Regions from separate parts of the Pseudoalteromonas sp. KAN5 genome, predicted to be linked through region 2. Evidence: predicted binding sites of a transcription regulator. Region 2 holds the regulator's gene; the other holds the start of a gene.
What was found. Region 2 encodes FliA, which starts transcription of late flagellar genes. Its sites were predicted from a motif close to CTAAAGNTNNNNNNNNNNNNGCCGATA; they were not measured.
Positions count from the first base shown of each region.

Region 1: a site for FliA is predicted at 10,267-10,293, ahead of pomA (flagellar motor protein PomA). Genes of this name have one in related genera too.

Region 1 is NZ_AP025589.1:2,356,215-2,372,912, reverse strand. Features, by position in the region: gene thiL (thiamine-phosphate kinase) at 1-676, shown strand, start outside; gene KAN5_RS10610 (phosphatidylglycerophosphatase A) at 673-1,158, shown strand; gene KAN5_RS10605 (ligand-binding sensor domain-containing diguanylate cyclase) at 1,188-4,274, shown strand; gene KAN5_RS10600 (hypothetical protein) at 4,366-6,477, opposite strand; gene dxs (1-deoxy-D-xylulose-5-phosphate synthase) at 6,947-8,812, opposite strand; gene ispA ((2E,6E)-farnesyl diphosphate synthase) at 8,920-9,807, opposite strand; gene KAN5_RS10585 (exodeoxyribonuclease VII small subunit) at 9,811-10,053, opposite strand; gene pomA (flagellar motor protein PomA) at 10,357-11,124, shown strand; gene KAN5_RS10575 (flagellar motor protein MotB) at 11,127-12,050, shown strand; gene KAN5_RS10570 (hypothetical protein) at 12,196-12,693, shown strand; gene KAN5_RS10565 (DNA topoisomerase III) at 12,744-14,648, shown strand; gene KAN5_RS10560 (amidohydrolase) at 14,654-15,964, opposite strand; gene KAN5_RS10555 (tetratricopeptide repeat protein) at 16,064-16,698, shown strand, end outside.
Region 2 is NZ_AP025589.1:2,089,941-2,104,099, reverse strand. Features, by position in the region: gene fliR (flagellar biosynthetic protein FliR) at 1-429, shown strand, start outside; gene flhB (flagellar biosynthesis protein FlhB) at 439-1,569, shown strand; gene flhA (flagellar biosynthesis protein FlhA) at 1,641-3,749, shown strand; gene flhF (flagellar biosynthesis protein FlhF) at 3,773-5,242, shown strand; gene KAN5_RS09460 (MinD/ParA family protein) at 5,235-6,095, shown strand; gene KAN5_RS09455 (RNA polymerase sigma factor FliA) at 6,122-6,832, shown strand; gene cheY (chemotaxis response regulator CheY) at 6,873-7,256, shown strand; gene KAN5_RS09445 (protein phosphatase CheZ) at 7,274-8,038, shown strand; gene KAN5_RS09440 (chemotaxis protein CheA) at 8,053-10,257, shown strand; partial or broken gene KAN5_RS09435 (chemotaxis response regulator protein-glutamate methylesterase) at 10,324-11,461, shown strand; gene KAN5_RS09430 (flagellar motor protein) at 11,454-12,218, shown strand; gene KAN5_RS09425 (flagellar motor protein MotB) at 12,218-13,180, shown strand; gene KAN5_RS09420 (ParA family protein) at 13,189-13,959, shown strand; gene KAN5_RS09415 (chemotaxis protein CheW) at 13,963-14,159, shown strand, end outside.

The sequences.
Region 1 (16,698 bases), 270 kb from region 2:
GTTCACCGAAGGTATGCACGAAATTGCTGAATACTTTAACGTGCAAATTATCGGTGGTGATACCACACAAGGACCGTTAACAATCACTATTTGTGCAAAGGGCACAGTGCCGCACGGTAAAGCGCTGCGTCGTAGCGGCGCTAAAGTAGGTGATTGGGTTTATGTTACAGGGCCACTAGGTGATGCTGGCCTAGCTATTGAGGCGCGTAAACAAGGGATCAAAGTCGCTCCCGAGTATTTAAGTTATGTGAATCAGCGCTTTGATTATCCAACACCGCGTGTTGCAGCAGGACAAGTATTACGTGGCTTAGCATCGGCGGCTATTGATATCTCTGATGGACTGGTTGCAGACTTAGGGCATGTACTGGCAATGTCTCAAGTAAGTGCGTGTATTGATGTTAATAAAATACCAACCTCAGATGCAATGCGTGCTACTTTAGATAAAAATCAGCAACTGCCTTTTATTCTCAATTATGGGGATGACTATGAGTTACTTTTTACTGTGCCTGATAGTAATAAAAGCATGTTGGAAGTGAAATTACAGCAATATGGGGTTGATGCCGCCTGTATTGGTCAAATAAAAAGTGGTGAAGGGCAAATTGAGCTAATGCTTGATGGCGAAAAGCTAGCATATGAACATACTGGTTTTGAGCACTTCACCAAGGAGTCGGTTTGAATAAACCCGCGTTATTTAATTTAAAACGCCCTCACCAATTCTTTGGTTTGGGCTTTGGTTTAGGGCTGGCACCTAAAGCACCAGGTACATTTGGTACATTTGCAGCACTGCCGTTTATTTTTACTACTATGTATTTTCCACTGTGGTTACAAATAGTGTTTGCAGTGGTGATCAGTGTTTTTGGTCTTTGGGCGTGTGGAAAAACCGCTGATGATCTTGGGGTGCATGATCATCCTGCAATTGTGTGGGACGAAGTGGCCGGCTTTTACATTACCATGATAGGTGCCGCGATCAGCTGGCAATCTTTATTAGTTGGTTTTGTCCTGTTTCGCTTTTTTGATATCGTTAAACCTGGGCCGATCAGAATACTCGATAAACGCTTACACGGCGGCTTAGGTATTATGGCTGATGATGTTTTAGCGGGTATATTTTCTTTAATTTGTGTTCAGGCATTGTTTAAAATGGGTTATTTGCCCTTTTAACCTTAGTTTTGCAACGAGGTGTTGACGTTATGATGCGGTTTTTATTGGTTATTATTGTGCTGTTATGCAGTATGCCAAGTAAGGCGTCAATTACTGACTATGTTGTAAAGCAATGGAATATGCAAAACGGCTTACCTTCGCAATCACTGAAAAGTGTGGTGCAAGATGGGCAAGGCTATATGTGGTTAGGCACTCAATTTGGTCTCAGTCGCTTTGACGGTAATACATTCACTAACTACAACACTTTAAATAGCCATTTTTTGCCCAGTAATGGTATCAATAAATTACTGGTCGATAGTGAAGGCTATTTATGGATTGGGACCAAAGATGGCCTTGTCGTTATTGATCCAAGCACAATGGCGGCGCAAGAATTTGCTGTAAAAGGCCCTGTGCGCGATATTATAGAAGACGCTAAAGGCAGCTTATGGATCGCAGCCAATGGTTTATATTTTGTGTCTCGCAATCAAATCAACCTCAATAGCAAATATGACTCTTACACGCCTGTAGTAACAGCCAGTTCTGTAAAACAAATTGCTGGTACGGTGAGTCAGTTGGCATTATCGCCAGAAGGTATTTGGCTGGTAAACGAGCGTTACTTACTACGCTTGACAAACTCGTCTTCTGATTTTGCTAAGTTGCGTTTAGAGTTAACTGCAAAAATATCGCTCCCAGAGCGCTTAGCGCAAACCATAATCCATGATTTAGCTTGGCTTGAAGGTAATTTATATTTGGCTTCAGAGCTCGGTGCCTACTTTTTAGATTTAGATGATGAATTAAGACCTTTCCCACTGCCGAATGCTAATAACTCCGCGGTTTATAAGTTTATGAGCGACTCTGACGGCGCTTTATGGATTTCGACCTATGGGCGATTATTATTTCGTGATAACTCAGGTGATTGGCAATGGGTTGAGCCCAGCCAACTTGACCAAAGTATTTGGTTTGCCGATTTATTTCGCGATAATGATAATAATATTTGGCTTGCCAGTTTTAGTGAAGGCTTATGGCTTGCCCATGAAGGGCGTATTGAACGTCACTCTGCAATATCGCAAATGACCGAAGCGGTAATGGCTATCAGCCAAGCCCCTGATGGGCGTTTATGGGTGGCAAATCGCAGTGGAGTAGGTTATTTTGACCTCGATAAAAACTTCATTAATCAAATTCCCAGTAATCAATATGGTCGTGCAGCTGTGCATGATTTACAGTTTGATGGATCGCGCTTATATATCGCCACCGGTCGAGGTGTATATTTTTATGAAAACAATACCTTGTTCGCAGTCCCTGGACGTGCCTTAAGAGATAATCCGGTGTTTGCAATTAGCCGCTCTAGTAAAGGCGGCTTTTGGCTTGGTACTGGGCGAGGAATGTATCGACTCAGTTACGGTGGTTTAACACCGTTTGCATATAACGCTTTTTTAGGCAGTAAGTTTATTACCTATGTTGTTGATGAGGCTAATTTTGGCCTTATAGGCACCAGTAAAGGCGCTTATTACTTTACTGATCGTGGGATTGAAAAAATTGGCGATCAAACCAGTCTTGAGAGCGCTTATGTTACCAGTATTCTCAATATTGATGGGGTCGGAATCTTGATCGGCTCATTAAATGATGGTTTGTTTTATCGCAGTGGACAAGGACATTGGCGTCAATTAGATGCAACCAATGGCTTGCCTTATGGCTCTATTTTTAGTTTACGCTATGATGAGAAGCTTAAGCGCATTTGGGTGAGTACCATGAAGGGCGTTTACCGTATGCCTGTTGAGCAATTTAGCGGTGATATTGAAAGCCTAAAAGTAGAGCAAGTGATTTCATCATACGATCGTCAACTTGATGGTAAAGCAAGCCAATGTTGTACCGGCCTTGGCCATGATGCGGTGGCTGAGTCGGGTAATTCGATTTGGTATCCAAGCTTGCAAGGTGTGGTTGAAATTCCTAAGGACATTGAACTATTTGGTATTAAACCATTACAACCAAAAGTTGAGAATTTAAATACAGGGTTACGCAAGCTTGCCACTGCGGCATTAGGGCGCAATCCTCAGTTAGAAACTGATGAGCGTGATATCACTTTAAAATACACGGCAATAGATTATTATGCTCCCACCAGTATTGAATTCCGTTATCGTTTAACTGGCCTTGATAGTGATTGGCGTTATGCCAATACCCGTCGTGAAGCGATTTATACAAACTTACCACCAGGGGCATTTTTATTTCAACTTGAGGCTAAACGCCAAGGTGAAGGGTGGCAAAAGGCACAGCGTACAGAGTATTCATTTGTGGTGCCAAGGCGTTTTGATGAAACAATTTATTTTAGGTTGCTGATCACTGGTAGCTTTATTTTGTTATTTTACCTGGTGTTCTGGGCGTTTAGAAGACAAGAGCGCCGTAAACAAATGGCACTTGAAAGTCTGATCACAGAACGCACCGGTGAGTTACGCCAAGCAAATGATAAGCTTAATCAGGTTAATTCACAGTTGAAGCTGATGAGTCATTCTGACGAGTTAACAGGGCTTAGAAGTCGGCGATTCTTATTTGATCAGCTACCAAAAGATATAGAGCACTTCCAGCGTAATTCGCAATCACTGCAGGCGCAGGGAAAATCCTTAGTGCTGTTGATCATTAATTTTGATAATTTTAGCCGCATTAATGACGCGCATGGCCCATTAGGTGGCGACAGTTGCTTACAGCAGATGGCTGCTTTACTCAACTCGCGAACTCAGGGTTCAGATTATGTAGCGCGTTGGAGTGGTGATGAGTTTTTACTGCTATTGCGTGACTTTAAACGCAGCGCCATCGATAGTTATGTTGCAGAGCTTTGTAAAGTAATTGCAGAACATTCCTTTAGGCTTCCTAGTGGCGACACTATTAGCTTAACAGCATCCATTGGCTTTTCATTTTACCCATTGCCATTACTTGGTGGCCAAGTAATTGGTTGGGAAACATCCGTTAACTTAGCGGATATTGCACTGCATCAAGTAAAAAAACGTGGTGGCGATGGCGTTGCAAACATCACTTTTGATGAGCAGTTAGATGCCTTTGAATTTGAACAAACCAATAATATTGAGCAGCAGTTGAGCGTTTTGCAGGCCAACGGGTTAGCTGATATCAAAGTATGGATGCGCTAGTTAAAATACAGAGTAATAAAAATGCCCTAACGTATAACGTTAAGGCATTGGGAGGCCAACTAAAGGCAGTTAAGTTGCTGCCCTTGATGGGTTAGTGGTTTAACCAAGCGGGTAAAATAGCGACTGACTCAGGGGCTGTGAATGAGTAGCTTAAGTTAGCAGCAACATCACCACCTGGGCTATTTAAAATATTATCAAAGCGCATGACTAAACTATTTGATTTCTCGGCCACATAAAGGTGGTTGCCTGTAAACATAATATCGACAGGGTTACCAAGCATAGTCGCCGGGCCTGCGATATTGACACTGACATTGCTCAATCCAGAGCTAGTACCAGCATTATTTAATACAAATAGCTTGCCATCAGTGGCGTCTGCTGCACTGCCTACATCCGATACGATTAACGAATCACTGAGTGGATCATAATCTATTCCATGAATATTCGTTGGAGCAGGGAATGCTGTGCCAGCGGTTGCGGGTGTGATCAAGCGATCTTCCCCTGTAATTACACTCATACCTGCCATAAGTTTTCTTTTTACTTCATCGAATACGGCAATAGTACCATTGGTTAATGCAACAAATGCTCGGTCCGTGACAACATCGTAATCGACATCCCAAGGGCGTGCGCTGTTACTTGGTGTCAGTGTGATTAGTGGGCTTGCATCACCAGTGGTACAAGTAGAGAATACTAAAATTCCGGGGGTGGCGGCGTTATTTTCAGCAACAAAAACTAACCCACTGTCTGATGCTACATCTAAACCTTTAGGAGAGATTAGGCCTGTATTTGAACCACTAATAATTGAATCTTGACTGAGCGTAAATACCTCACCATCACGATGCATGGCGACTTTATTTGCAATGACAATTCCACCGGTAGAGGTGGTGCTGTTATCAAAGGTCGCATAACTATTACCTGCTTTATCAAAAGTAACGCTTTCAATTGTTTGGTTTGCATTAAAATTGCCTAACTCACTGGTAAGTGGCGCATTTAAACGTGATATTTGCCCAGTTGTAGGGCCGGCAGTGCCAGGGTTGCTGCTGACGGCAACAGCCATTAATGGCATATTAGCTATATAGCTATCCGACACGTCCGCCATGTCATTATGCATAACTGTTTCTGTTATTGATTCTGGCTTAATAGTCGCAGTAACACTATCTGGACTGATATCGCCGCTAGCGCCGGAAAAGATATTACTAAATACCAGTACCGCGTCATTTGATTTCTCAGCGACGCGCAGGTCGCTGCCTGTTAAGCTTATATCAACAGGGTTACCAAGCATACTTGCTGGGCCTGCAATGCTACGTGCAACGCTGGTATTACCATCTGCAAGAGAGGCATTATTGATCACAAACAAAGCGCCATCGGTTGCATCACTGGCACTACCGACATCAGAAAGCACTAATTTATTGGTGTGAGCATCATAAGCAATACCATGAATGTTGACTGATATTTTCTCACCGGCTTCATTACTTGGGGTGATAGTACGTGTAGGCATTGCGACAAAGCCACCATCAACATAATTGTCGTATACACCCACATCACCATTGGTTAGCGCCACATATAAACGATCGTTTACATCATCATAAGTAACATCCCACGGTTTTGCGTCTGTGACTGTGCTTGCTAAAGGTGTTGCATCACCCGCTGCGGTAGCGCCAAAAACAGTGATCTGCATGGCATTAAAGTCAGCGACAAAAATAAGTCCACGTTTAGTCGATACATGAATACCTTTAGGGTTGACTAAGGTAGTAGTACTACCCGTAATAGTGCGGTCACGGTTGCTGTCAAACATTGTGCCGTCTGCACGACTCAAAACTTGGCAAACTGTGCTAATAGCACCATTACCAGAGTCACTGGCTTGTATTAAATTACCTAAGCCATCAAAGGCAACACCTTCATTCGCACCACTATTAAATGTTTTTAATTTCGCAGCATTTTGGTCTATTAGGTCTACTGTACCTGCGTTATCGGTACCATTATTAGCGAGGATAAAGGTTGCCGCTGCAAAACCTGTGGTGCCATCAGCCCCATCAGTACCGTCACTGCCATTTGTGCCGTCGGTACCATTTGTTCCGTTAGTGCCTGCAACTCCAGCTATACCCTGAGCTCCTGCTACACCATCGTTGCCGTCGTCACCATCACAGCCAGTTAAACTAAACACAATTGCTAAAGTAAGTGCCGATAAGCAGAGTTTACCTGCCATTGATTGAGTGTGGATAGACTGAGTTGTTGCGTCTGATTTAAACGTTTTCATAGTTTGTACCTTCTTAAATATTCCATCAAATGTGAACATACAAAGAGTTTTGCTTAGAACAGCTTATATCAATCGTGTTAAGTTATTAGTCATTTATAGCGACGGATAAATAGAGTGATAACAAGGCATAAATTTTAATGTGTAGTTGTTCCACATGAAAAATTTATAACGCCGTTAGCGCTTTATTTAGCACGCTAGAAAGGCTAAATATTTAAGTCGATTGGTATTATATAAAAGCGTGAACGCTTTGCTCACGAGTTAACCTCAGTGAATAAACGTGGCAGAGAAATAATTGGATGCAAAAAAATGGAAATAACTTGAAGTTTTTTTAATGTTATGATTTTTATAATAAAAAAGGAGCCATGCTCCTTTTTATTATTTAACCAGACTTTCTCGAGTGATTTACTCGTTATATCGCTTAGTCAGTAATAAAACTAGTTATACTGTTGAGTATGCCTTGTGAACCTAAGCCCATTTCATCGTGCATTTGCTCTTGTGTGCCATGCTTGATGAATTCATCGGGAATCCCTAAATTTAGGATGCTGACATTTGCTTTTATTGCGGCTAAATATTCATTCACAGCAGAGCCTGCACCGCCAACTATGGCATTATCTTCAAGTGTTACAAGCACATCATGATCAGCTAATAAACTGTCGATTAATGCGCTATCTAGTGGCTTAACAAAACGCATATCGACGAGACTGGCGTTGAGCTCTTTTGCTGCTAATTGAGCATTTTCAAGTAAAGTACCAAAAGATAAAATCGCGATTTTAGCACCTTGTTTAATTACACGGCCTTTACCGATCTCAAGCTCAGTCATTTGCTCGCTTATTTCGGTGGTACCAGCACTACCACGAGGATAGCGCACAGCGACAGGGCTGTTACAACGATAACCGGTGTAAAGCATTTGCCGGCATTCATTGGTATCACTTGGCGCCATGATGATCATGTTTGGAATACAGCGCATAAAACTTAAATCGTATGCACCTTGGTGGGTCTCGCCATCGGCACCCACAATACCAGCACGGTCAATGGCAAATAGTACTGGTAAGTTTTGCAGTGCTACATCATGTATAAGCTGATCATAGGCGCGTTGCAAAAAGCTAGAATAAATAGCAACAACGGGTTTTAAGCCTTCACACGCAAAACCAGCCGCTAAGGTAACCGCATGTTGCTCAGCAATAGCAACATCAAAGTACTGCTTAGGATATTCTTTCGAAAAACGCACCATTCCAGAGCCTTCACGCATTGCAGGGGTGATGGCCATCAATTTGCTATCTTGGCTTGCCATATCACATAGCCAGTCGCCAAATACTTTAGAGAAGGTGGCTGCGCCAGGTGTTGATTTTGGTAAGCTTGAAATAGCAGGGTCGAACTTTGGTACACCATGATAACCAATAGGGTCGGCTTCAGCAGGTTTATAGCCTTTTCCTTTTTGCGTTTTGATGTGAAGTAGCTGTGGGCCTTTTAAATTACGCATATTACGTAATGTATCTACCAACATATTTACATCGTGACCGTCGATAGGACCGATATAGTTTAAGCCCAGCTCTTCAAAAAAAGTGCCTGGAATAACCATACCTTTTAAATGTTCTTCCATACGACTCGCTAATTGCTTTACAGGTGGTACACCTGAGAGTAGCTTTTTACTGCCTTCACGAATGTTTGTATAAAAACTGCCTGATAAAATGCGTGCAAAGTGGTTTGTGAGTGCTCCCACATTTTCTGAAATCGACATTTCGTTATCATTTAAAATGATTAACATATCCGACTTTACATCACCTAAGTGATTCATTGCTTCAAATGCCATGCCTGCGGTGATTGCACCATCGCCAATAACGGCGACTGTTTTACGACCTTTGCCTTCTTTTTGTGCAGCAATAGACATGCCTAAAGCCGCAGAAATTGAAGTGCTTGAGTGGCCCACGCTAAAGGTATCGTATTGGCTTTCTTCACGAAATGGAAAAGGGTGTAAGCCATCTTTTTGGCGAATAGTATGCATTTGATCGCGACGACCCGTTAAGATTTTATGCGGGTAAGCTTGATGACCTACATCCCATACCAAACGGTCTTCAGGAGTATTGTACACATAGTGTAATGCAACCGTTAGCTCCACAGTACCTAGGCCTGATGCAAGGTGACCACTGCTTTGCGACACTGAGTTAAGTAAATAATCACGCAGCTCATTGCTAAATGCAGGTAATTTTTGTTGCGCTAAATCACGCAGTTGGGCTGGTTCGTCAACCAAACCTAATAATGGATACTTGCTACTATCAAGTGTCATGATTTTTAATACATCCTTCGCTAACCAGGCATCATTATAACGCAATGTTACTCTGGTTTTTTAGTTATTTTGTACATCATTATTTGCTAATAAATGCTGAATCTAGCTTAATACTCTCGCTCAACAATATATTTTGCTAAATGCTCAAGCTCTGTGGTATCTGCGTCAATGTCAGCTAAAGCACGCAGTGCTTGCTCAAGTAAAAGTTGAGCTTTTTGTTTTGCACCAGCTAGCCCAAGTAGTGCAGGGTAGGTTGCTTTATTGGCAGCAACATCGGAGCCTTGTGGTTTTCCTAGTACTTGGGTGTCGCCTTCGATGTCTAGGATATCGTCTTGTACCTGAAAAGCCAGTCCAATTGCATCACCAAACTGTTTTAATTGTATTAATGTTTTTTGCTCAATCCCTTTTGCACACAGTGCCCCTAAGGTGATTGCGCAGTTTAGCAAAGCCCCTGTTTTTAGTTGATGAATTCGCTCAAGTTCAGCAAGACTCACCGCTTTGTTTGTTGCGACAATATCCAATGCTTGACCACCAACCATACCTTCAATGCCCGATGCTTTGGCAAGTGTTGCAATCATTTTTAGTTGCTGCTGAGCGGGAACATCAAATACATGATTGGCTATTAAATCAAATGCCAGTGTTTGCAGGGCATCTCCTGCTAAAATTGCCTGGGCTTCACCATACACAATATGGCAAGTAGGGCGACCGCGGCGTAAATCATCATCATCCATTGCAGGCAAGTCATCATGGACTAACGAGTAACTATGAATGCATTCTATGGCGGCGGCTAACACATCTAAATCCTGATGCTTTGCACCAAGCATTCTGCCTGTGGCGTATACTAAAAATGGTCGTAGCCGTTTACCGCCATTTAAAACACTATAATGAGTTGCCTGTTTGATACTATCCTCTGTATCCAATGGTTGCTCAAAATACCGATTGAGAGTGGCTTCAACATCACGTTGAGCGCATTTTATTTGCTCTGTTATTAACACTCGTTATTCCAAATCATTATCAAAGTTAGTAAGCGGTGACTGACTATCATTACCCATCAAAATAGCGACTTTTTGTTCTGCTTGTTGCAACTTGCTAGATGATGCGCCAGCCAAAGCAATACCGCGTTCAAATTGTTTTAATGATTGTTCAAGCGAAAGCTCACCTTGCTCCATTTCTGTGACGATTAAGGATAATTCTTCAAGCGCTTGCTCAAAGCTTAGGTTCTCTGGTTTTTTAGTCGCCATAGTGGATTCAACTTAGATGATAGAAATGTGAGGCCAATTTTAGGGGGAATGCTAAACTAGGTCAAAGGCTGATGCGTTTTTTTTGAATAATAAACTATATTCTTGTCACTGATTAAATGCTTTTACTCAGATTTAAACCTTGCAGGTTAAGCGTGGTAGATTAAAATGCCAAATAGAGCTAAACGTTTTCATTTCATTTTTTTCAGTAAATGGTTTAAGTAATTCAATACATTGCCGATAAGCAGTTAATAATAAAAATTTACTGTCGCGGGCAGTAAAGCATGAGTTCCTTTGGAGGGGTAAGTGGATTTAGCAACCATTATAGGTATTCTCGGCGCTATTGGCTTGATTGTCATGTCCATGTTTTTGAGTAGCAGCGGCGAAGTGGCGATGTTCTACAATACTCCGTCTGTAGTGATTGTATTTGGTGGCTCGATTTTTATCGTGTTATCAAATTATACAATGAGCCAGTTTTTTGGCATTGGTAAAGTTGCTGCCAAAGCGTTTATGTTTAAAATCGAATCTCCCGAAGAGCTTATCGAAAAAGCCGTTGAGCTTGCTGATTCAGCACGTAAAGGAGGGTTTTTAGCACTCGAAGAAGCTGAAATACCAAATGCATTTATGCGTAAGGGCGTCGATATGCTTGTCGATGGTCATGATGCTGATGTGGTTAGAGCGACACTACAAAAAGATATTGCACTGACTTCTACTCGCCATGAATCGGGAGCTGGCTTATTTAAAGCGCTTGCCGATATTGCCCCTGCTATGGGCATGATTGGTACACTTATAGGTTTGGTGGCAATGCTATCTAATATGGATGACCCTAAAGCAATTGGCCCGGCAATGGCGGTCGCACTTTTAACAACCCTGTATGGTGCATTTTTAGCCAACGTAGTGGCGATACCAATTCAAGTTAAATTAGAGCTACGTAAAGACGAAGAAGCAATGAACCAGCGTTTGATTTTAGATGCTGTGTTAGGTATTCAAGATGGTCAGAATCCAAAAGTTATCGAAGGCATTTTGAAAAACTACCTCGCTGAATCAAAAAGAAAAGTCGATACTGAGGAGTAAGCATGTCTGAGCAAGAGTGCAAGTGCCCACCACCAGGACTTCCTGCTTGGATGGGGACGTTTGCGGATTTAATGTCATTGTTGATGTGCTTTTTTGTGCTTTTGCTCGCGTTTTCAGAAATGGATGTGCTGAAATTTAAACAAATCGCGGGCTCGATGAAGTTTGCTTTTGGTGTGCAAAATAAAATAGAAGTAAAAGATATCCCCAAAGGTACATCGGTGATTGCCATGGAATTCACCCCAGGTAAACCTGAACCTACTCCGATAGAAACCATTCAACAGCAAACTGTGGAAATGACCCAGCAAATGTTAGAATTTCAGGCGGGTGATGAAAGCTCTGCGGGTGGGCGTCAAGAACAACGTGGTAACAAGCGCGGTGGTGAGTCGCAAAGTACTGCGCAACAACAAGCCTCTGAGCAATCAATTGCTGCAGCCGATCAAGAGCAAGTTAATGAGCTGGTGAAAAAAATAGCGCAGCAATTAGAACAGCAAATAATGGATGGGGCGATTGAACTGGAATCGTTAGGTCAGCAAATTATTATTCGTATTCGCGAAAATGGTTCATTTCCTTCTGGCAGTGCCTTTTTACAGCCTAAATTCAAACCTATTATTCGTGATATAGCCACGCTGTTAAAAGATGTGCCAGGTGAAATTACGGTCTCGGGCCATACTGATGACTTTCAAGTATCTAATGAGCTGTATACCAATAATTGGGACTTGTCATCAAAACGAGCTGTTGCGGTAGCAAGCGAAATGCAAAAAGCACAAGGCTTTGATAAAACTCGTATGGTTGTAGTTGGCCATGCAGAAACACGGCCATTAGTTCCTAATGAAACTGACGCAGATAGACGTCGTAATCGCCGCGTAGAAATATCAATCATGCAAGGGAAGGCAAAAGAATCTGATCCAATAGATGTTCGTCAATGATGCTTGGCAAAGTACCTAATTTAGCTTAAAGTGACTTTTTAACAAGTGTAACGGAGTGACGTATGAAAAAGGTTGATATATATAGCTATATGCCGGGCAATGGTTCTGGTGGCGATGAAGAAGAGAAGAATGTTAAGTAACGCCAATGCCTAATTGGGTGAACAATGTAATTTTTATGCTTGAATATAGCTGGGTGTTATTTTTACTACCAGCTATTTTTGTATTTTATTTACGTAAGGATTGGCTGGCATTTCGATTCGTCTTGATTACAGCTTTTTTCTTTTCGTATGGGGCCGTGATTTATTCAAGCCTAAGAGAATTTGATGACCCTTATATTTGGCGTTACGTAGTTTGGGCATTTAACGATCTAGCGTGGATGGCTTTGATTGCCTACTTAGGAATTAAAGATAAGGTGTACCTTTGGCAAAGTGTCATTGGCCAACTTGTAGTTATAGCTGCACCCTTATTACAATTATTTCGTTTGGTTGATCGTCACTTGTGGGATCTCTCCTACAGCACGATGATGTATAAAACACTGCTACCTATCATTAATACTGCAACAGTGGTGGTGTGTTATCTACCATTGATTTACTTATTATCCCGTAAATCGGAAACGTCAAACAAGGTTAATATTTCCCAGTAAATTTATGTGTGCTAGACTACTGTTTATATAAACAGTTGTTGTGGCTTGCTATGAAATTATACATTGCTGAAAAACCATCCCTTGGTCGTGCGATTGCCGATGCCCTCCCAAAGCCGCATAAAAAGCATGATGGCTATATTGAAGTAGCCAATGGTGATTGCGTTTCTTGGTGTATTGGCCATCTGCTAGAGCAAGCCGAACCTGACGATTATAATGAGCAATATAAAAAATGGCGCTTTGATGATTTACCTATAGTGCCACAGCAATGGCAGTTAAAAGCAAAGTCAAAAACTCGTAAACAGCTTACAGTACTTAAAAAGTTAATCAAACAAGCCGAACAGCTTGTTCACGCTGGCGATCCGGATAGAGAAGGCCAATTGCTTGTAGATGAAGTCATTGAACAAGTAAAATTATCACAGGCCAAAAAACACAGTATTCAACGCTTATTGATCAGTGATTTAAACGTCAGTGCAGTTAAAAAAGCATTAGCGAGTATGCGTACCAATCGTGATTTTATTCCACTAAGTGTTTCTGCACTGGCGCGCTCTCGGGCTGATTGGTTGTTTGGCATGAATCTAACGCGTGCTTATACCTTAGCTGGGCAAAAAGCAGGGTTTGGTAATGTGCTTTCTGTTGGGCGAGTACAAACACCAATATTAGGGTTGGTGGTTCAGCGTGATAACGAAATTGCTAATTTTGTCGCGAAACCTTTTTATGAAGTATTAGCCCATTTAAGCACCGAAAATAAAGAGCCATTTACTGCAAAATGGCAACCAAGCAAAGCGTGTGAACCTTATCAAGATGAAGAGGGGCGAGTGCTGCATCGCGGTCTTGCTGAAAATGTTGCATCACGTATCACTGAGCAACCCGGTGAAGTGACGGCGCTTGAGCAAAAACAGAAAAAACAACAAGCCCCATTACCCTATAATTTATCAGCACTACAAATTGACGCTGCAAAAGCATTTTCTATGCCCGCACAAAAAGTCTTGGATATTTGCCAAAATTTATATGAACGCCATAAACTCATTACTTATCCTCGTTCAGATAATCGTTATTTACCCAAAGATCATCACCAAGAAGCTGCGAGTATATTAAAGGCTATTGCTATTAATGGTGGTCAAAGTGAGGCGCATTGCCAAGGTGCGGATAGTGGCAAACGCAGTAAGTGCTTTAACGATGCTAAAGTTGCGGCGCATCACGCTATTATCCCGACAGCTAAGCAGTTGAAATCAGTAAGTTTGAATGCTGAGGAAAGTAAAGTGTATGGATTGATCAGCCGTCATTATCTGATCCAATTTTATCCAGATTACATTTACAATGAAACAAAAGCGGAAATAACAATTAATGGTGGGGTTTTTAAAGCCAACGCAAAACAAGATGTCAGTTTAGGCTTTAAAGCATTAATGGGAAAAACCACATTAAAAGATGAGCAGACATTACCGCCATTAAGCAAAGGGCAAAAGTTACATTGTGGGCGGGGCGAAGTTATCGATAAAATGACCACGCCACCGGCCCATTTTAATGACGCGACACTGCTTGGCGCGATGACTGGCATTAGCCGTTATGTTAAAGATCCAGAAATCAAAAAAATATTAAAAGAAACTGATGGTTTAGGAACCGAAGCCACTAGAGCGGGGATTTTAGAGCTGCTATTTAAAAGACAGTTTTTAAAGCGCCAAGGTAAACTTATTTTAGCAACTGATACAGGTAAAGCATTGATCACTGCGTTACCTGATGGTTTAGCCAGTCCAGATTTAACTGCAAAATGGGAAGCATCTTTGGGAAGTATTGCAGAGCAGCAGATGAGTTATCAGCAATTTTTAAATCCCTTATTGGCAGATTTAGCTGGGTTTGTTGAGTTAGCCAAAAATTGTGATAGTAATGTATTTGCGCACTTACCAAAAACGCCGCCAAAGCGACGTTTTAAAAGAAAAGCCAAGTCAAAATCGGCTTAGCGGATTTACTGATTAAATAACGCAACGGCAGCATTACTCATCGCTTTTATTCCTGTTGGCAGTGCTACTTTATAATCAGGTGCAAATTTACTTGAATGCAATGATGGTAAAGTGGTCCCTGATTTTTGTGCCGCAGCGTATTGAGCTTGTTCAACCCCACCTAACCAAAACAAGGTGATGGGAATATTTTTGTCAGTTCGACCATACAAGCCAAAATCTTCCCCAGCCATTACCGCTTCTGTTTCTAGTACATTACTAGCACCAATTGCAGCACTAATTGCACTACGAACAATATTTGTTTGTGCAGGGTTATTATAAGTTGAGGGAATTGATTCATCTTCATGCACAAACACTTCTGGCATAAGCGATTCTTCTAAGCCAGCGCTTAATGCAATCCCTTGTGAAATACGTTTGATTGCTGCAATTTGTTGTAAACGCACTTCGGGGTTATAACTGCGTAAAGTAAGTTGTAATTTCACTTCATCAGAAATGACATTATGTTTAGAGCCACCATGGATAGAGCCAACAGTTATTACTGATGGCTCTAACGGTGAAAGCTCACGGCTAGTGATGGTTTGTAGTGCTAATACAATGCGTGATGCAATGACCACAGGATCAATCGTAGTGTGTGGATAAGCACCATGACCGCCTTTTCCTTTGACTGTAATATCAACAGAATCGACACTTGCCATGGTGTACTCGTTTTTCATACTGACTTTCCCTGCAGGTACGCTGGCACTGACATGCAGAGCAATAACATGATCAGGAGTGGGGAATTTAGAGAATAACCCCTCTTTGAGCATTGCTTTTGCGCCACCCCCCACTTCTTCTGCAGGTTGTGCTACCATCATTAAAGTACCTTGCCATGCATCTTTATGCTTCACTAACTGCTGAGCAGTACCAATGAATGAACTCATATGAATATCGTGGCCACAGCCATGCATTACACCAACAGTCGCACCATGCTCATTAGTAACAGTGACCTTAGACGCATATGGTTTGCCAGTTTGCTCAATAATAGGTAAACCATCGGTATCAGTGCGGATCATAATTGTTGGACCATCACCATTTTTATAAATTCCGACTACGCCAAACCCACCAACATTGTCAGTGACTTTAAAATCAAGTTGTTTGAGTTGTTTTGCTATTTTCTGTCCTGTTTGTTGCTCGTGGTAAGAAAGTTCGGGGGACTGGTGTAAATCTAAGTAAAACTTTTCAATTGCAGGCATGGTTTTATCTAGCTTGAGATCTAACGTCGTGGCGCTGACCAGTGGACTTATAAAAAGTAGGGCGGCGTAAAGTTTGTGAAATTTCATAAAAGACCTTTTTGATTTATGGCTTGTGAGCGGGGCTTGTAATTATTGTATCTGCCACCATATAAAACCCTAAATAGTCTGATATGGCAATCAATCGTAATGAATAATATGGTCAATGTTAATCCGCAAAACCTGCAACAAGTACTAGGTGAAACTTCACAGCAAAAACTGGTACTACTTAGCTTTTACTCTGCACAGAGCCCTGAGTGTCAATCGCAAGCAGCCATTTTAGAAAAAATTGTCAGCCAATACGGTGAGCATTTACTCGTTGCAACGTTAGATTGTGATATTGAACAGCAATTAGCTGCGCAATTAGCACAACAAATTGGTTTGCAAACACTGCCAACTCTTGTGTTTTTGAAAGATTCTGCGCCAGTTGATATGTTAGCGGGGGCACAGTCTGAGCAACAAATACGCGATGTGTTAGCTAAGCATTTACCAGCACAACACGAATTACTGCTAGAGCAAGCTAAACAGGCTTTAATAGCACAAGATCTTAATAGTGCCTTCAATTATGCAAAGCAAGCTTACGAATTAGACACTACCAATGCACGAATTAAATTGGTGTTGGCAGATATCTGTATACAAATACATAAGCTTGATGATGCGCAAGCACTACTGGCATCTGTAGCAGAAAATGAGCGTGATGCTTACTTTACAAATATTCAAGCAAAATGCGAGCAGGCTCTTTTAGCACAAGAATCACCAGAAATAAAAGCATTGCAAGTTCAGGT
Region 2 (14,159 bases):
AATGGTATGAGCGTACCTGCGGTGGGGCAGTTTTATCTAATTTTAGCAACGTTACTCTTCTTTGTTTTTAATGGCCATTTAATGATGATTCAAATGGTGGTACATAGTTTCGAGGTTTTGCCGATTGACGGTAATTGGTGGGCGGTGGATCACTATTGGGACATAGTAACGTGGGGGGGCTGGATGTTTACCACGGCACTGGTGTTATCACTGGCACCTTTAACAGCTATGTTAGTGATCAATATGTCGTTTGGCGTGATGACCCGAGCTGCACCACAGTTAAATATCTTTTCGATCGGTTTTCCGTTTACTTTAGTTGCGGGGCTAGTAATTATTTGGGCAACGCTGGGTAACTTTGTGACTCAATTTGAATTTCAATGGTTAAAAATGGTTGAGTTAATGTGTACTTTAGTTGGTTGTTCCCCGTAGGAGAGAGTGATGGCTGAAGATTCAGGTCAAGAAAAAACCGAAGAACCCACGGGGAAAAAAATTGAGGAATCGAAAAAGAAAGGCCAAATAGCCCGCTCAAAAGAGCTTGGCACTATGTTTGTACTTATTTTTTCTGCGATTTCTTTATTATTATACGGGCCTGAGATTGGCAAAGGTTTGTATAACATTATGGGGCGAACCCTAAGCTTAAATCGTAATGAAACATACGATACGACAAAAATGTTCTCAGTATGGGGAATGGTGGCGGATGCGCTGGTGTTTCCTATGGCGATGTTTGTACTGATCATTGTTTTAGCAGGAATTATTGGTAATACATTACTTGGCGGCTTTAACTTTAGTTGGCAGGCCGCTGCACCAAAAGCCAGCAAAATGTCGCCTGCCAAAGGCATTAAACGTATGCTTGGTCCGCAGGCAGGTGTTGAACTGGTTAAATCTATTTTAAAGTTTGCAGTGGTTGCAGGCTTTGCCGTTTTTTTGATTAATACCTTCTTTGATGAAATTCTCCACTTAAGTATAGAAAGTGCGCCGGGTAATATTATTCACGCTTTAGAAATATTGGCATGGATGTTTTTAGGGTTGACCTGCACCTTAACAATTATTGCGGCCATTGATGCGCCATACCAAAGTCATAAGCACCACAAAGAATTAAAAATGACCTTGCAAGAAGTGAAAGATGAATATAAAAACTCTGAAGGTGATCCACAAATAAAAGCCCGTATCAGGCAAACGCAAAGACAAATGTCGCAGCGCAGAATGATGCAAGATGTCCCTGATGCTGATGTGGTGGTAACCAACCCAACTCATTATTCAGTTGCATTAAAGTACGATACCGAACGCGCAGGAGCGCCAATTGTGGTTGCCAAAGGCGTTGATGAAATGGCGATGCAGATCAGAAAAATAGCCGTTGGTAACGAAGTACCGGTTGTGGAATCCCCGATGCTGACTCGCGCACTGTATCATACCGCTGAGGTGGGCGATCAAATCCCTGATCAACTTTTTACTGCGGTGGCACAAGTTTTAGCTTATGTATTTCAGCTTAAACGATTCCAAAAAGGTCGCGGAAAGCGTCCAACCAAATTGAATAAAACACTGCCCATTCCTGATGCCTACAAGTATTAATCAAGCAATCAATAACTTGGAATAGTTATTGCAAATTCCGTGTAGTGTCAATTTTTTGAAATTGTAGAATTATGGAATTTAAAGCTGTATTACAACAACTTAATAAAGATAAAAAAGAGTATTTGAAAGGTGTTGGTACGCCTTTATTAGTGCTTGCAGCGCTGGGAATGGTGATATTACCACTCCCGCCATTTTTACTCGACATTCTTTTTTCGTTTAATATAGCTTTAGCACTGGTGGTTTTACTGGTTACTGTCTACACCATGAAACCCGTCGAGTTTGGTATGTTCCCAGCCGTACTATTGATTGCGACCATTATGCGTTTAGCACTTAACGTTGCCAGTACCCGAGTGGTATTGTTGGAAGGGCATAATGGCGGGGACGCTGCTGGTAAAGTTATCGAAGCATTTGGCTCGGTTGTGATCGGTGGTAACTATGCGGTTGGCCTCGTAGTATTCTTAATCTTGATCATCATCAACTTTGTGGTAATTACCAAAGGTGCTGGGCGTATCTCGGAAGTATCCGCGCGCTTTACCTTAGATGCAATGCCAGGTAAACAAATGGCTATAGACGCCGACTTAAATGCGGGCTTTATCAGTGCCGAGCAAGCGAGAGATCGCCGTGAAGAAGTAACCCGCGAAGCCGACTTTTATGGTTCAATGGATGGTGCCAGTAAATTTGTAAAAGGCGATGCGATTGCCGGTATTGTGATTTTGGTTATCAATATCGTCGGTGGTTTATTTGTTGGTATGATCCAACACGATTTAAGTTTTAGTCGGGCAATGGAAGTTTATACCTTACTGACTATTGGTGATGGCCTAGTGGCTCAACTTCCTTCATTACTTCTATCAATTGGTACAGCGATTGTTGTTACTCGTCAAAATGAATCGCTCAATATGGGCGACCAATTCAAGAAGCAACTTGGTAACGAAAAATCATTATTTATCGCTTCAGGTATCTTAATTGTGATGGGGTTAGTGCCAGGGATGCCCCACTTTGCATTTTTAAGCTTGGGTGCACTACTGGGTTATCTTGCCTATTACGCGCAGCAAAGCAAACTAAAAGAAGCGGCCGCAAAAGAAGCTGAAGCTGCAAATGGAGGCGCTACAGGCACCGGTGTTGCAAATAAACAAGAGCAAAAAGAGCTAGGCTGGGATGATGTGCAGCAAGTTGATGTTATAGGTCTTGAAGTTGGCTATCGTTTAATTCCTTTGGTTGATCAATCACAAGGTGGTGAGTTACTTAACCGGATAAAAGGGGTACGAAAAAAACTATCTCAAGAGTTGGGGTTTTTAGTACCCCCTGTTCATATTCGCGATAATCTAGAGCTTGACCCGAATGCATACAGAATCACTATGATGGGGGTATCTACTGGTGAAGGTGAGCTCAAACATGGTGATGAGCTGGCGATAAACCCAGGACAAGTGTTTGGCCCCATCAAAGGGATTGAAACAAAAGATCCTGCCTTTGGTTTAGATGCAGTGTGGATCAAGCCCGATCAAAAAGATGAAGCGCAATCGCTAGGGTATACCGTAGTTGATTCTGCAACGGTCGTTGCAACCCATATTAGCCAGTTATTAACCAATAGTGCGGCATTGTTACTGGGCCATGAAGAAGTGCAAAACCTCCTTGATATGCTTGCCAAGAGTCATCCACGTTTAGTTGAAGGGCTAGTGCCAGATACTTTACCACTGACGGTTATTGTAAAAGTATTGCAAAACCTCTTGAATGAAGGCGTTGCTATTCGTGACATGCGCTCAATTGTGCAAACCCTCGTTGAGTATGGCCCACGTAGTCAAGACCCAGATGTACTAACGGCAGCAGTGCGTATTTCACTGCGCAGACTGATAGTTCAAGACGCGGTTGGTATGTCATCAGAAATCCCTGTCATAACCTTGGCGCCTGAGTTGGAACAGATGTTGCATCAGTCACTGCAAAATGCAGGCGACGAAGGGGCCGGAATAGAACCAGGACTTGCAGAGCGACTTCAACAATCTTTAAATGAAGCGCATCAAAACCAAGAAATGGCCGGTGAACCTTCGATATTGCTAACGTCAGGAATGTTACGCACTGTGTTATCTCGTTTTGTTAAGTACACCATTCCAGGATTACGGGTGATGTCTTACCAAGAGGTACCAGATGAAAGACAGATCAAGATTGTCAGCTCAGTAGGCCAATAATCGGATTTTAAAGGGGTTGAACCATGAAAATAAAACGTTTTTTTGCTAAAGATATGCGTACCGCACTAAAAGAAGTGAAAGATGAACTCGGTGTTGATGCGGTCATCATGTCAAATAAAAAATTAGCCAATGGGGTAGAAATTGTTGCCGCCGTTGATTATGAAAAAGCGGCCCCTAAAGCGCCGGCACAGCCACAGGCAACAACAGCACAAACAAATACTCACTTTGTTAAACCTGCGCCGCAACGCACCCAGCCGGAGCCGCAAGCTGCAGTAGCAGATAGCTTACAAGCATTATTAGAGCGCCAATCACCTCGTCCGCGCTCACCTGAGCTTGCCTCAATGTTTAGTCAGTCAGGAATTGACACCGCAACCCAATATCAGCCACAGCAACAAGCACAGCAAACTCGTCATGAGCAACCAACACATAATGATTTTGCTCGTCGTCAGAGTGTAGCTCGTCCAGAGACCCAAGCACATAGCTTAGGGTTTGATGATGAACTTGAAAGTGGCTTTGATGATTTGGATGCCCCAATACCAAGCAAAAACGCAGCCAAAACCGATGAAATCAGCGCGATGCGTGATGAAATGGCTGCAATGCGTCAATTACTTGAGTATCAAGTTTCAGGTTTAATGCAACAAGACTTAGCACGTCGCGATCCAACGCGTGCATGTATGATTGACCGTTTAGTTGGCATGGGGATTGATAGCGAAGTGGCTGAACAAATGGCGTGCTTTATTCCTGATGATGTATCGCGTCAACAAGCATGGCAAGCATTGTTGCAAATGGTTGAAAACCAAATGCATACCACTAATAACGAGATTCTACGCCAAGGCGGCGTTTTTGCACTTGTTGGCCCAACGGGAGTGGGTAAAACAACCACAGTTGCTAAACTTGCCGCTCTGGGGGCACAAAAGTATGGGGCTGATAAAGTCGCACTTATCACCACCGATACTTACCGCATTGGTGCCTATGAGCAATTAGCTACTTATGGCCGTATTATTGGCTGTGGTGTAAAACAAGTTAAAGATGCCAATGAATTAGCTGAAGTTTTATACCATTTACGCAATAAGCGTCTAGTATTAATAGATACCGCTGGCATGAGTCAACGTGATTTACGTTTAACCGAACAATTGAACACGCTAATGCGTAATCAACGAGTTGATATTCGTAACTATCTAGTACTCAGTGCTACAGCTCAAATTAATGTATTGCAAGAAACCGTAAGGCACTTTAAAAAAGTACAATTAAGTGGCTGTATTTTCACTAAATTAGACGAATCGTTAAGTTTAGGCGAGATTATTAGTATAGCGATTCAAAATCGCCTCCCAATAGGGTATCTTACTAATGGTCAGCGTGTGCCTGAAGACATTCGGGTCGCTAATGCAGAGAAATTAGTAAAAAAAGCTGAACAATTGTATTTAAAAAGAACAAAAGCGCAACATTCACGACGTCAAGCAGTAGCGTCAAGCACAGTAGGGATGTATGATTAACACAGTATTAGATCAAGCAAGTGGCCTGCGTAAAATGAGTCAAAACAATAATAAGGGCGTTAAAGTTATCGCTGTCACAGGTGGTAAAGGTGGGGTTGGTAAAACGAACGTCTCACTAAACACTGCGATTGCCTTAGGTCAACTCGGAAACCGAGTATTAGTACTGGATGCCGATTTAGGTTTGGCGAATTGCGATGTAATGCTCGGACTGCGAGTAGAACGTAACCTTTCTCATGTATTATCAGGCGAATGTGAACTCGACGAAATTTTGGTGGAAGGTCCTGCTGGAATAAAAATAGTGCCAGCAACGTCTGGTTCGCAAAGCATGGTCGAACTTTCACCTTCTGAGCATGCTGGTCTGATCCGCGCATTTAGCGAATTAAATACCGAATTTGATATATTGATTGTTGATACTGCTGCTGGTATTTCTGACATGGTGTTAAGCTTTTCTCGCGCAGCCCAAGATGTCATGGTCGTCGTATGCGATGAACCAACTTCTATTACCGATGCTTATGCCTTAATCAAGGTATTAAGCCGTGAGCATGGTGTTTATAAATTTAAAATCGTGGCTAATATGGTTCGCAGCATGCGTGAAGGCCATGAGTTATTTGCAAAACTCTCAAAAGTAACAGACCGCTTTTTGGATGTATCGATGGAGTTGGTTGCCACTGTCCCTTACGATGAGAATATGCGTAAATCAACACGTCGGCAAAAAGTGATTGTTGACTTATTCCCTAACTCCCCTGCAGCAATAGCATTTAAAACATTAGCGACAAAAGCAGTTAAATGGCCTATACCTAATCAACCTTCTGGCCATTTAGAATTTTTCATAGAAAAACTAGTAAACGGCTAACTATGACAGCATCGGTGAATAAAGCGATGGGATATCAATCTACACAAAATCTAAATGTGATTGTTGAACGACATGCCTCACTTGTCAAAAAAGTGGCGTGTCATTTAATCGCTCGTTTACCTGCGAGTGTGCAGCTCGATGATTTGATTCAATCGGGAATGATAGGGCTGATTGAAGCGTCGAAAAATTTTGATGCAAGCAAAGGTGCAAGTTTTGAAACCTTTGCAGGTATTCGTATTCGTGGCGCAATGCTTGATGAAATGCGCCGTGGTGATTGGGCACCTCGTTCTGTACATCGTAATAGTCGTAGAGTAGCTGAGGCAATTAGTGAACTTGAAAGTGAACTTAATCGCGAGCCTAAAGATATTGAAGTTGCTGAAAAACTTGATATTACACTCGATGAGTACCATCATATTCTTAGTGATGTGAACTCCAGCAAAGTACTAGGAATAGAAGATTTAGGGGTTGACGAAGATGTTATTACCCCAGTAGGACATGATTTAGCGCTAGACAAGCCCTTTAATAATGTTAAAAATGAACGCTTTAATAAATCATTGTTAGCAGCTATACAATCCTTACCTGAACGAGATGGGCTAGTATTATCGCTGTACTATAACGATGAAATGAATTTAAAAGAGATTGGACATATACTCGATGTAAGCGAATCGCGTGTGAGTCAGATACATGGTCAGGCGATGATTAAGCTAAAAGCAAAAATCAATGACTGGATAAATTAGTAGTAAGTAAATATAGGTTCAGACCTCACCGGAGGATGTTTTGGATAAAAACATGAAAATTCTTGTTGTTGATGATTTTTCGACGATGAGACGTATTATCAAAAATCTGTTAAGAGATTTAGGTTTTACAAATGTACAAGAAGCTGATGATGGCTCAACAGCATTGCCAATGCTACAAAATCAAGAATTTGATTTTGTAGTAACAGACTGGAATATGCCGGGTATGCAAGGGATTGACTTGTTGCGTGCCATTAGAGCTGATGACAGCCTAAAACATATTCCAGTTTTGATGGTCACAGCAGAAGCTAAAAAAGAACAAATTGTTGCTGCTGCTCAGGCTGGTGTTAACGGTTATATCGTTAAGCCATTTACAGCTGCGACACTTAAGACCAAATTGGAAAAAGTGTTTGAGCGTTTAGGTTAAATAAATAGGAGAGGCTTATGTCAGCACCAGCTGCGCCTCAGATCAGTTTAGAGCAAGCCCGTCAGCTTGTAGTTTACCTTGAAAATGGTGAACAAGATAAAGCTGATCAATTAATTATTGATGCTGCGTCAAAAGAGCAATCAGAATTATTCGCCGAAGTAGGTAAGTTGACACGTCAGCTGCATGACGCGTTGAAAAATTTTGAACTCGACACACGTTTAGCTGATTTGACTACCGAAGCAATTCCTGATGCAAAGCAGCGCCTTAACTATGTTATGGAAATGACAGAGAACGCTGCTAATAAAACCATGGACGCGGTAGAAGCAAGTTTACCTATTGCTCAACAACTCGCTGATGAGATTTCACACATCAAACCAACATGGGATCGCCTCATGAGTCGTGAAATTGAGTTGGGTGAGTTTAAAACTCTCTGTCATAGTTTAGATAAGTTTATGAATAACTCACAAACTAAAACGGATGAACTGCAAGGGCTAATGACCAATGTGTTAATGGCGCAAGACTTCCAAGATTTGACTGGCCAAGTGATCCGCCGAGTGATCGAATTAGTTAGAGAAGTAGAAGACAGCTTGATCCATTTGTTAACGGCATTTGGTAGCCAAGACGATCGAGAAACAAAAATAGTAGCACCAGCCATTGAAAAAATGCCTGCTGAAAATAAAATTGCAGGCCCAGAAGGGCCAATTATTGATAAAGAATCTCGTGATGATGTTGTCTCAGGGCAAGATGATGTAGATGATTTATTATCAAGTTTGGGCTTCTAAGAGGAGATAACGGCATGAGCTTTGAAGTCGATGAAGATATTTTACAGGATTTTCTAGTTGAGGCTGGAGAAATTCTTGAGCTTTTGTCAGAACAGCTGGTGGAGCTTGAAAATAACCCAGATGATACCGAATTACTCAATGCAATTTTCCGTGGCTTTCATACGGTAAAAGGCGGTGCTGGTTTTTTAAGTATGACCGAGCTAGTTGATGCTTGTCATGGCGCTGAAAACGTATTTGATTTATTACGCCAAGGTGTGCGTAAAGTTAATTCTGAGCTAATGGATGTGATCCTACAAGCACTCGATACAATTAACGAAATGTTTGCGACTATTCAAAGTAGAGAAAAGCCTGAGCCTGCAGATCCTGAATTACTTGCCGTTTTACACAAACTTGGTCTGCCTCCGAGTGCAGATGAAATCAGTAGTGCATCACCAATTGACAGTACTCCAGCTCCACAAGTTGATGCTGACGCGATTTTAGATGATGACGACCCATTTGCATTTGATGTTTTATTTGATGGTCAGGTCGAAAACGATACGACTGAAGTGCAAATTGATGAAATTACAGAAGATGAATTTGAAAGTTTACTTGATGAACTACATGGTAAAGGGCAAAGCCCGGCAGCCACAACAAGTTCGGTAAGTAATGATTCATCGAATAGTGATATTACAGATGACGAATTTGATAGCCTGTTAGATGAGTTACACGGTGTTGGTAGCTTTGGTATCGTTAGTAATACGACCAGTAGCCAAGCCGCAGCTTCACCTTCAACACCGGTTGAAGCGCCAAAAACTTCAAGCTCGGATGAGATCAGCGATGATGAATTTGAAGCTCTGCTAGATGAATTGCATGGTAAAGGGAGTGCTCCCCAAGCGACAGAATCAGTACCTGTGTCAGCATCCACACCAACGACTTCATCAAGCGCTAAGCCTGAAGCAAAAGAGCCAGTTCGCACAGAGGTAAGTAAAGAAGTTGAAAAGCCGGCTCCTACAGTAACATCGACAACGGCTCCTGCAACAACAACACCAGCAGCGGCGAAAAAAGCACCACCGGCACAAGCTGATACAACAGTACGTGTTGACACTAAGCGTCTCGATCAAATAATGAATATGGTTGGCGAGTTAGTATTAGTACGTAATCGTCTCGTAAGCCTTGCGACTAACACTGAAAGTGAGGCCATGGGTAAAGCCATTTCCAACCTTGATGTGGTAACTGCAGATTTACAAGGTGCGGTGATGAAAACCCGCATGCAACCGATCAAAAAAGTGTTTGGTCGTTTCCCTCGTGTAGTCCGTGATTTAGCACGTAGCTTGAAAAAAGACATCAACTTGTTATTGGTTGGTGAAGAGACTGATTTAGATAAAAACTTAGTTGAAGCACTGGCGGATCCACTTGTTCACTTAGTGCGTAACTCAGTGGATCATGGTATCGAAATGCCTGATGTGCGTGAAGCGGCGGGTAAATCACGTACAGGTACTGTGACATTGTCAGCATCCCAAGAAGGTGACCATATTTTACTTACCATCCGTGATGACGGTGCGGGTATGGATCCTGAAAAGCTGAAAAAGATTGCTATTAGTAAAGGCGTGCTTGATCACGAACAAGCAGCCCGTTTATCTGATACTGAAGCATATAACTTAATCTTTGCTCCTGGCTTTTCTACTAAAGAGCAGATCTCGGATATTTCTGGCCGTGGTGTGGGTATGGATGTGGTGAAAACCAAAATTACTCAGCTTAATGGCTCTGTGAATATTCAGTCTGAGCTGGGTGTAGGCACAGTTTTAGAAATTAAAGTACCGCTAACGCTGGCAATCTTACCAACATTGATGGTTGTTGTTGGCGAGCAGACATTTGCATTACCGCTGGCTGGTGTAAATGAAATATTTCACCTTGATCTCACTAAAACCAATGTTGTTGATGGTCAATTAACTATCATAGTGCGTAAAAAAGCGTTGCCATTGTTTTACTTAGAACATTGGTTAGTTAAAGGTGCCGATCGTTCTCAGCGCAAAGCACAAGGCCATGTTGTGATTGTACAAATAGGCACACAACAAGTTGGCTTTGTTGTTGATTCATTGATTGGTCAAGAAGAGGTGGTGATCAAGCCGCTTGATGCTTTATTACAAGGTACGCCGGGTATGGCAGGTGCAACAATCACCTCTGATGGTGGTATAGCGCTTATTTTAGATGTGCCTAGCCTGTTAAAGCACTACGCCTAGTCCATTCTTATCTTAACGTGAGAGCTAATTTAGCTCTCACAGATAAAATTTAACAAGAGTATGCCGATGGCAGTTAAAGTTTTAGTTGTTGATGATTCAAGTTTTTTTCGCCGTCGAGTGAGCGAAATACTCGAGCAAGATAAGGATATTGAAGTTATTGGTTTTGCGGTAAATGGCCGAGAAGCTGTGGATAAAGCAAACCAATTACGACCTGATGTAATCACCATGGATGTTGAAATGCCGGTGCTTGATGGGATTAGTGCTGTAAAACAGATCATGGCGGCTAACCCAACACCAATCCTGATGTTTTCTTCACTTACTCGTGATGGTGCAACGGCCACTTTAGATGCGCTTGATGCGGGGGCGTTGGATTTCTTACCGAAAAAGTTTGAAGATATTGCCCGTAATAATGAAGACGCAATTAAGCTATTACAAAATAAAGTAAAAGAAATCGGCCGCCGTCGATTATCACGTTTTAGTCGGCCAGTATCATCAACGCCAGCAGTGCCACCTTCAGGTGCTACGACTTCCCTGCGCTCTACAATTACTCAGCCGGATAGAAGTTTCAACCGAAATACAGCACCAAGTGCTGGTGCTACCGCCTCTATTCGCGCTTCAGGGAAGAAATATCAAGTTGTCGCTATTGGTACCTCTACTGGTGGTCCTGTTGCACTGCAAACCATTTTGACCCAATTACCTGCTAACTTTCCACATCCTATTTTATTGATCCAGCATATGCCTGCAGCCTTTACCCCTGCATTTGCTGCTCGTTTAAATAGCTTGTGTAAAATACACGTAAAAGAAGCTCAGCAGGGGGATAGATTAATGCCAGGTACGGCTTATTTGGCACCAGGCGGTCAACAAATGTTGATTGAAGGGCGAGGGGGGGAACCGGACGCTAAGAGTATTTGAAGATGATAGTGCGCGGATCACATATAAACCCAGTGTTGACGTTACCTTTGCCAGTACAGCGAAAGCGTTTCAAGGTGATGTACTGGCTGTTGTTCTGACAGGAATGGGAGCCGATGGCCGTGATGGAGCGAGGATGCTGAAACAAGCGGGTGCCACTATCTGGGCACAAGATGAAAAAACCAGTGTGGTTTATGGTATGCCGCAAGCGGTTACAAGTGCGGGGCTATCATCAGCAAGTATTGCACTGAGCGATGTTGCTACTCGATTAGTTCGTGAGATTGGTTGTGGATAAGCTGTCATTTTTAGGCCTATTAGTGGCCCTTTGTGCTATTGGCTTTGGCTACTCATTGGAAGGCGGGGTTGTTAGTGCGTTGTTTAATGGTCCAGCGCTCATCATTGTGCTCGGTGGGACACTCGGGGCTGTGATGTTACAAACACCAGCCAGTACCTTTAGTAAAGTACTCAAGATCAGCCATTGGGTGTTCTTTCCACCACGTCATGATATCGATGGGGCTATTGAGCAAGTGAAAGGTTGGTCTCATAAAGCGCGTCAAGAAGGTTATTTGGCTTTAGAAGAGATTGCATTAACGCACCCTGATCCATATGTTGCCAAAGGACTCAGTTTGTTGATTGATGGTAATAGTGAACAAAAACTTAGAGACACGCTAGAAATTGATTTATTACTGGAGCGTGAACGTCTACTTGAGGCCAGCCGTGTCTATGAAGCGCTAGGCGGTTATAGCCCAACTATTGGTATTTTAGGGGCCGTACTTGGGCTTATTCAGGCAATGTCGTTTATCACAGATCCTGAAAAATTAGGCGCGGGCGTGGCAACGGCATTTATAGCAACTATTTATGGTGTTGGCTTGGCAAATTTATTATTTTTGCCTATGGCTAACAAACTACAGCAACAGATTGAACAGAAAATGCTGTACCACGAGCTGCTCGCAGAGGGGATTATCGCTATGAGTCAAGGCGATAGTCCAGCTAATATTGAGCTTAAACTTGAAGCGTATCGTGTTGAGCGACCGACTCAGTTGCAACCATAATGATACGCCGCCGCCTTCGCCATTCGTCAAATAAAAACCAACATACTGAGCGTTGGCTGGTTTCCTATGCTGATTACATGACCATAATGTTTGCATTTTTTGTGGTGATGTATGCCATTGCTATCAATAAAGAAGAAAGCTTCCAAATTCTATCTGACTCGCTAGAGCAAGTGTTTGATAAATCAGCTCGCCAGCATTCCCAAGAAGGCCAAGGCGTAACTGGAACAGGCTTATTAACTGATAGGGTTAGCCCCGAAAAAGAGCTACTGTATGGGGAAAGTATCCAAAAGCAAGAAGTAGGTCCAGAGTTGCTCGATGGTCAAAGCGATACGAGTAATATAAAGCAAAAGCATTTAGGTAAACCATTGGATAGTTTACTGACTAAACTGCAATCAGCGTTAATTGATGAAATACGTGATGGCGAAGCCAGTTTAGAATTACACCAAGATTGGTTGATTATTGAATTGAGCTCAGGAATGTTGTTTTCAAGTGGTAGTGCTGTGGCACACTTACGTGCAAAACAAGTGATCAAACTCGTGAAAGATATTATAGCCCCAGTTGATAATTATATACGGGTGCGTGGTTATACTGATAACGAAACGATTCGAAATGAAATGTTTCGGTCTAATTGGGAGCTGTCAGTCGCTCGAGCAACGTCTATGCTAGTAGAGCTTGAGAGCTTAGGAATTAATCCGGCTCGAATGGCTATTGAAGGCTATGGACAATATTCACCTTTTGCTGACAATGATACCGAGCAAGGCCGAGCGGAAAATCGTAAGGTGGTGGTGGCCTTATCTAAGTACGGTTTGCCACCGGAGCCTAAAGCCACTGAGGAGCAGAAGAGGCAACAATTAGCGCCAGAGCCACAACCAATTGAGTTGCCAAGTGACGATAACAGCATTAAAGTGATCCAACTCCCACATGGCGGTATTCGAATTACAACGCGCAATGAAAAACAATAAGGTGTGATGTGAAAATTTGGACAGTAGCGAATCAAAAAGGCGGAGTAGGTAAAACCACGACGGCTGTTAGTTTAGCTGGCATATTAGCGCTGCAAGGAAAGCGAGTATTACTGATAGATACTGATCCACATGCATCGTTAACGTATTACTTTGGCATTGATTCTGAAGATTTAGAAGTCAGTGTCTATGATATCTTTGCCCGGGGTAACACCATGGCCAGTGAAGAGATTTTACAAGCACTGTGCCCATCAAATATTGATAATTTAGATATTTTGCCTGCTACTATGGCAATTGCCACCTTAGATCGTAGTATGGGAAATAAAACAGGGATGGGGCTGATTTTAAAAAAAGCATTAACTAAAATCAGTGAGCATTACGATTATGCGATATTAGATTGTCCGCCTGTGTTGGGCGTTTTAATGGTAAACGCTTTGGCGGCCAGTGAACGGATCTTAGTGCCGGTGCAAACGGAGTTTTTGGCACTAAAAGGGCTTGATAGAATGATGCGGACCATGGAGTTAATGCAAAGCTCGCAATCAAAGCAGTATCAATATACCATTATCCCTACAATGTATGATAAACGCACCAATGCATCTCTTGAGGCATATAAAACGTTACAGCAGAGCTACCAAGACAAGGTGTGGCCAGGGGTCATACCGGTCGATACAAAGTTTCGTGATGCAAGTTTAGCTCAGCAAGTGCCAGTTCAATATTGCCCACGCTCCAGAGGTGTTTATGCTTATCGCGCATTACTCGACTATTTAATTGAACAAGGTTAATGAATGAGTAAGCAGTTATTTGCTAATGAAAAAGTAATGACCCAGTACTTGGGGGCTTTATTGTGCGAAGAAGAATCTACGGACTTAGAGCCGGTTGCAAAATTACTCGAACAAGTATCACCAACAAATAGTAGCACTGACATGCCAGCGAAGGCATCGCAGCAAACGATTGTGCAACCCAGCGCATTGAACGAACCTGC